Regions from separate parts of the Arthrobacter agilis genome, predicted to be linked through region 2. Evidence: riboswitches for the same ligand, from Rfam matches in the RefSeq annotation. Region 2 holds a riboswitch; each other region holds the start of a gene.
The links. Region 2 has a riboswitch for cyclic di-AMP ahead of QFZ50_RS17350 (hypothetical protein). Riboswitches for the same ligand answer to the same signal wherever they lie in the genome.

Region 1: linked by a shared signal. The riboswitch ahead of QFZ50_RS00290 (NlpC/P60 family protein) and the one ahead of QFZ50_RS17350 (hypothetical protein) in region 2 are both predicted to bind cyclic di-AMP.
Region 3: linked by a shared signal. The riboswitch ahead of QFZ50_RS08470 (C40 family peptidase) and the one ahead of QFZ50_RS17350 (hypothetical protein) in region 2 are both predicted to bind cyclic di-AMP.

What each region holds. Positions count from the first base shown of each region.
Region 1 is NZ_JAUSXO010000001.1:58,112-60,365, reverse strand. It holds gene QFZ50_RS00295 (NlpC/P60 family protein) at 1-1, opposite strand, end outside; gene QFZ50_RS00290 (NlpC/P60 family protein) at 27-863, opposite strand; cyclic di-AMP (ydaO/yuaA leader) riboswitch at 869-1,054, opposite strand; gene QFZ50_RS00285 (metal-dependent transcriptional regulator) at 1,369-2,067, opposite strand.
Region 2 is NZ_JAUSXO010000001.1:3,670,148-3,672,401, forward strand. It holds gene sfnG (dimethylsulfone monooxygenase SfnG) at 1-173, opposite strand, end outside; SAM riboswitch class I at 178-283, opposite strand; gene QFZ50_RS17345 (hypothetical protein) at 617-859, shown strand; cyclic di-AMP (ydaO/yuaA leader) riboswitch at 937-1,145, shown strand; gene QFZ50_RS17350 (hypothetical protein) at 1,149-1,448, shown strand; gene QFZ50_RS17355 (LysM peptidoglycan-binding domain-containing protein) at 1,363-2,073, shown strand; gene acs (acetate--CoA ligase) at 2,153-2,254, opposite strand, start outside.
Region 3 is NZ_JAUSXO010000001.1:1,836,788-1,839,041, forward strand. It holds gene QFZ50_RS08470 (C40 family peptidase) at 1-787, opposite strand, end outside; cyclic di-AMP (ydaO/yuaA leader) riboswitch at 790-966, opposite strand; gene mutM (bifunctional DNA-formamidopyrimidine glycosylase/DNA-(apurinic or apyrimidinic site) lyase) at 1,107-2,063, opposite strand; gene rnc (ribonuclease III) at 2,064-2,254, opposite strand, start outside.

The DNA of each region.
Region 1 (2,254 bases), 3.6 Mb from region 2:
TGGGGGAGATACTCCGGGGTGTGTTTCTAGCGGACGCGGACGAAGCTGGCGCCGGGCAGGTCGGACAGGGAGTGGAGGCCGGTGTTCATACCGTTCAGCCCACCGCTGATGACCTGACCGTTGCCGACGTAGATGGCCACGTGGCCACCGGTGATCACGAGGTCACCGGGAGCAGGGCTGCCGACGACGTCGCCGAACTGGAAGAACTGGCCGGGAGCGAGGTCACCGACGGACTTGCCGACCGAGCGCAGTGCCTTCTCGACCATGGCCGTGCAGTCCTGGGCCACGCCGAGCTGGCTGTAGGCCGAGCCGACCAGACCGGCAGCAACGCCGGAGGACGGGGCGGCGGGAGCGGGCTGCGGAGCCACGGGGGCCGGTGCGACGGCGGCGGGCGCTGCAGCCGGCACAACGGCGGCCGGCGCTGCGACTGCAGGCACCGCAACCGGAGCGGGAGCGGGCTGGGCGGCGACGGGGGCCGGCGCCTCGACCACGGGGGCCGGCGTCTCGGCGGCGGGTGCCGGTGCCTCCACGACGGGAGCAGGTGCCTCCACGACGGGCTCGGGGGCTGCGGTGACCTCGACGGCGACGCGGTCGAAGGAGACCGTGGCGGTGGCGGGGACGGTGACCTCTGCCGAGACGACCCGGCTCACGGTCAGCGCTGCGGAGGACTGGACCTCGCGCTCGGCGGGGGTGGCGCCGTGGGCCGGCAGGCCGGCGGTCAGCACGAGCCCGGTGGCGGCGACGATGACGGCTGCCTGGCGGCCGACCGATCCGGCATTGGAGGTGACTGCTGTCGACAGGTTGGTCAGCGCGCTGACGTTCCGGGCCGCACGATGGCGGCCCAGTGAAGAGCTATTGGACACGTTGGATTGCCTCTCCCAACGCCTGCGAGGTGAGCTGTCGGATTCGGATGGGAGTCACCCGGCCACTGCGTGAAGCAGCGACTTAACCCCAAGGATTTCGGTTACGAAACCCAGAAATTGGTTCCCCCGCCTCTGCCATGCGATGGTGCGGACGGACCTCGAGCAATGGCAGAGCTAGGCGATTTGCAAGAGGGTGCCGGATCTAGAGCGAATTTGGCACGAGATGAAAGCTACCGCAGAAAGGCCCGTTTGTCACGTTACGGTCACGGAATGGTGTGTTCTTGGTGACGACGGCTTTCCGGAGGGTCATGCGGGGGCCTCCGTGGGGGCGTCGCGGGGCCGTTGCGAATGTGCTTCCGGGTATCCGTCCAAGCGGCGTGACGGGCGCCGCCCAGCGCCGTCGGGACCCGCCTGCCTGCCCGTCGAAGGTCCCCGTGCGGGCGCCGTTGCCGGACTCGGGACCCGAGCGCTGCGCGCCGTCAGGGAGCGCCTGGCGAGACTGCCGTCAGGCTGCGACGGAGACGAACACGTGCGAGGCCACCTCGGGCGGCAGTTCGAGCGCACCCTCGACGCCGGGCACCCGGACGGAGACGTAGTCACCCACGGATTCCAGGTTGAGCTGCGCGCCCGGGCGTAGGCCGCCCTCGTCGAGTTGGGTGAGGAGTTCCGGGTCGACCTGGATCGGTTCGGCGAGGCGCACCAGCGTGACCGGATTCCCGGGCGAGTAGGTGCCCATGGCCGAGAGCAGGGTGACCACGCCGTCGGTGAAGAGTTCGGACTCCACCCCACCGATGGCCTCGAGGCCGGGGATGGGGTTGCCGTACGGCGATTCGGAGGGCTTGCCGAGGAGCTCGTAGAGCCGCCGCTCCACGCGTTCGCTCATCACGTGCTCCCAGCGGCATGCTTCGTCGTGGACGTACGCCCAGTCGAGGCCGATGACGTCGCTGAGCAGACGTTCCGCGAGACGGTGCTTCCGCATGACACCGGTGGCCCTGTGGCGGCCGAGTTCGGTGAGTTCGAGGTGCCGATCCCCGGAGACGACGACGAGGCCGTCGCGTTCCATGCGGCCGATGGTCTGGGAGACGGTGGGTCCGGAGTGGCGGAGGCGCTCGGCGATCCGGGCGCGGAGCGCGACGATGTTCTCTTCCTCGAGTTCAAGGATGGTCCGCAGGTACATCTCGGTGGTGTCGATGAGGTCCGTCATGCGGTTCAGCTCCTTGGTGCGGTGCGGGTGCGCGGCTGGGGTGCCTCACGCCGGTGAGGCAAGCCAAAGCCAGCACGGACTGCTCCGCCCCACGCTCCCCAAGGTTAACCCATGGCGCAACTGGCCCGGCAATCGGGCGGGCGGGTACAGGGCGGCCCCGGGAGTCTCGGGTGCGCCGTTCACAAAT
Region 2 (2,254 bases):
GTCTGCGACAGGGCGTACTCGAACCCGGCGTCCTCGGCGATCCGGGCGAGCTTCCTGTTGTAGTCGAAGTCCCAGCCCGTCCGCTGCTCGATGGTCGAGACCACGAGGCCACCGCTCACGTTGGGCACCCAGTAGGCGAATTTCAGGGGGGTCGACAGGTCGGCGACGCTCATGGATCCTCCATCGGTCTGGCAGTAGCACCCTTCTGTCGCCGCAGGGGATGCGGAGGCCAGGGTTGCTGCGGCGTCAGTGAGCCAGATCTCTCGGCCGCTCGGGATGGTCAGATCGAGTGTGACACCGAGGCGCCGGGGAACCAAACAATGTGTCCCCGTGTGAGGGCGTCCCTCGACCGCCGCGTTCTACGTCCCGAAGACGAACCACGAGGCACAGCGCCAGATCGCGCAGCTACGGTCCGCGGGAGACCGTGCGACGGCCGATCGCCTCAGCGCCATGGTCTCCACGCTGCAGGCCGTCTGGATCCCTCCGCCGGGGGATGGTTCCCCGAGCAGGCCCTCGGCCTGATCCGGAACGCCGGCGCACCCGTCCGGCGCTGATGCGGCAGGGGTGTGTGCGGGCCCACGGAACCGCGCACACCCTGCCCGCCTAGGCTGGGGGCATGGAGAGCTGGAAGTCCGCGCAGCGTGCCCACGAGCGGAGGCTCTGGAGCACGCTGGTCTGCGTCGGACTGGCGCTGGTCCTCGCCCTGGCCAGCAGCCTCCTGGCGGCCGTGATCAGCGCGGACCCGGCGGTGGGCCCCTGGTTCTACCTCCAGCAATCGGTGCTGCTCGTCCTCAGCGTCGCAGGCACGGCGCTCGCGTTCCGCCGGCGGCGCTCGGCCCGCACGGGAGGGGCAGGGTAACCGGCGTTATGCGAATGTGACAAACCGTCCGAGCAGTGGCTATGTTCTTCTGGTGCCTCAGCCTATGTGGGGCGCTCCTGGACGGAATGCCGAGCCCTGCCGTCGTCCCGGATACGATCACCTCACGGCGGGGACGGGGGAACCACAGGTCCAGTGGACGCGCAGCAAGAGCTGACGCCGTCCTTGGGGTTAAGCCGCACCACATCGCTCACCAGTTGATGCACGCGGCCGGGTGACTCCCATCCGAACCCGACAGCTCACCCCGCAGGCATGGGAGAGGTATAAAACCATGTCACGAAACATCTCTTCGGCGCGCCACCGTGCCGTTATCGACGGCAATCTCGCGCTGCAGGGACTGTCCCGCGCCGCGAAGGCCCACGCCACCACGATCGGCCGCCCCGTCGCCATCGTCGCCGTCACGTCGGGCCTCGCGCTGAGCGTCGTCGGCACCGCCAACGCCGGTACCTACACCAGAGCAGGGCACGACGACCGCACCCGCAGCTGTGGCAGCTCCTGCCGCTCCGGCCGCAGCTCCTGCCGCTCCGGCGGCAGCTGCAACCGGCACGACCCACACCGTCGTCCCGGGTGACACCCTCGGTGCCATCTCGGCCTCGTACGGTGCGGACCTGACCGCGGTCCTCGCGGCCAACGGGCTGTCCCTGGCCTCGATCATCTTCCCGGGCGATTCCATCGCGATCCCCGCGGGTGGAGCGGTCCAGGCGCAGACGGTCTCCGTTCCCGTCGCCGTCGCTCCTGCCGCTCCCGTCGAGCAGGCAGCGGTCGTCGCACCGGCTCCTGTCGTGCAGCCGGCAGCAGCCGTCGCCCCGGCCCCGGCCGTGTCGGCAGCTCCTGACTCGGGCGTCTACCTGGCCTCGGCCGCCGTCACCCCGGCGGCCGCCCGCGGCGTCGGCGGAACCCTCCTGGCATCGGCGCAGGCGCAGCTTGCCGCCGGAGCCGTCCAGGACTGCACGGTGCTCGTGGAGAACGCGCTGCGTGCCGCCGGCATCGCCGTGGGCGATCTCGGCCCGTCGCAGTTCTTCCAGTACGGCTCGACCGTGGCGACCCCCGCCCCCGGCGACATCGTCATCACCGGCGGCCACGTGGCCATCTACGCCGGCGGTGGCCAGGTCATCAGCAGCGGGATGAACGGTTCGAACCTCACCATGCAGCACCCCCTCTCGGATCTCGCGGGAGCATCCTTCGTCCGGGTCTGATACCTGAACGAACCACACACGGGAAGCGGCGGGTGCTTGGACGGGGCGCCTGCCGCTTCCTTCTTTTAACGGGTGTTCCTCAGACCCGCGCGGCCAGGACGTCCTGGATCCCGGGGATGCACCCCTCGTTCTGCAGGGACGTGGTGTCCCCGAGCGGCGTGCCCTCGTACAGCTGGGTGAG
Region 3 (2,254 bases), 1.8 Mb from region 2:
GCGTGCCCTGCGAGGGGTTCAGAGCGCTGATCATCTGGCCGTTGCCGAGGTAGATCCCGACGTGGCTGCCGCCGTTCTGGCTCACCAGGTCACCCGGCTGCGGGTTGCTGGTGGGCGTCATGGCAGCGAACTGGGCCCAGGTGGTGCGGGGCAGGCTGATGCCCTGCTGCGCGTAGACCCACTGCACGAAGCCGGAGCAGTCCCAGGCACCGAAGGAGGTGCCGCCGTACACGTAGCTCGAGCCCTTGCCCTGCATCGCCGTTCCGGCGATACCGGCGAGCGATCCGGAGGACACCGGCGCGATCGAGGCTGCGGACTGCGTGCTGAGGCCCGTGGAGTTGCCCGCGGAGGTGAACGTGGACGTGACCGCGGGGCTGCTCGCGGGCACGGCCTGCGGGGCGTACTGCTGGGGAGCGGCGGAACCGCTCAGCGAGATGGCCTGGCCGGGGTAGATGACCGAGCTGTACCCGAGGCCGTTGGCCGCGAACACGGTCTCCAGGCTCACGCCGTGGGAGGACGCGATGCTGCCGAGGGTGTCGCCGGCCTGGACGGTGTACGTGCCGGCCGCGGCCGTGCTGACCGCTGCCTGCTGCGGGGTGTCGATGGCGATCTCGCCGGCCGCGCTGGCCGGGAGTGCCGCGCCGAACAGGAGGCCGGAAGCGGCGACGACGACCGCGGCGGGCTTGCCGGCCACGGACGCACTCGCGCTGACGGCGCGGGAGGCGGTGACGAGGGGGTTGATGCGCGTCGGGACGGCCCGGTGGCGCGCGATATGGCTCTTGGACATGCTGTTGCCTTTCCCAATGCCTGCGAAGTTAGCTGTCGGGTTCGGATGGGACATCCGGACATGCACCTGCTGACCATCGCCCCCAAGCTGGTCAACGCGTGTCTTAACCCCTAGGACTCGTGATCGAGCCCGCTACTGGTTCCCCCGCCCCTGTCGAATGGTTTGTGCGAACGGTCCATCCTCATCGACAGGGTTCGGCAGAAAGAGGATGGGCGCCCCTCCGTGCTGGAGCGAGCGCGGGATCAACGGTACGTGAGGGGCCGTGGATTGTCACGTTTGGATCACGAGGGGAATCTCACACGGGCGGTGCCGGGCGGGATCAGACCCGTGCGTTCCGCGGCCTGGGCTGGCAGTGCGGGCAGAGGTAGGAGGAGCGGTTCATGAAGGACTCCCGGCGCACCAGGGTCTCCCGGCCCTCGGACGCGCAGCGACGGCACGGCCGGCCGGCCCGGCCGTACGCCTGGAGGTCCCGCGCGAAGTAGCCGGACGCACCGTTGACGTTCACGTACAGCGCGTCGAAGCTCGTGCCTCCCGCGGCCAGCGCCCGGGTCATGACGTCGGTGGCCGCCTCGAGGATGCGTGCAGTGTCCGGGCGTCGCAGGGTGTCGGTGGGGCGTGCGTAGTGGAACCTGGCCGCCCAGAGGGCCTCGTCGGCGTAGATGTTGCCGATGCCCGAGACGAGCCCCTGATCGAGGAGGGCGCGTTTGAGCCCGGTCCGGCGCTCCCGGATCCTCCGGTGGAAGGATTCGGGGCTGAAAGCGGGGTCGAGGAGGTCGCGCGCTATGTGGGCGGCCTGGTGCGGGACGAGCGGCAGGCTCTCCCGCCCCAGTCCTCCCGGGTGCCCGTCCGGCGTCGGCTCCAGGTCGGCGAGGAACATGCCTCCGAAGATGCGCTGGTCCACGAAGCGCAGCTCGGCCGGCAGCGGGACGCCCTCCTCGTCGAGGGCGGCGGAGAGGGTCAGGCGGACCTTGAGGTGTTTCTCCCGCGGTGCGTCGGGCTCCTCGATCAGGAGCTGGCCGCTCATCCCGAGGTGGGCCATCAGCGCCACTCGGGCAGGGCCGCCGTCGGGGTCGTCCAGCACCATCCAGAGGAACTTCCCGCGCCGCACCACGTCGGTGACGCGTGAACCGGTCACGTTCCCGATGAAGTCCTCGACGCCGTCGACGTGCCGCCGGAGGGACCGGGCGTCGAGGACCTCCACGGCCTCGATGGTGCGTCCGGCCACCCAGCGGGCGAGGCCGCGGCGCACGACCTCCACTTCGGGCAGTTCGGGCACTCAGGACCCGCCGGCGGCGTCGTGGGCGGGGTCTCCCGTTCCGGGGAAGGAACCGGCGCCCTCGGTGAGCAGCGCCCAGGAAGCGGCCGCGGCCGCCTGCTCGGCCTCCTTCTTCGAGGGTCCGTGTCCGGAGCCGTACTCGATCCCGCCGATCACCAGGCGCGCGGTGAAGGTACGTGCGTGATCGGGGC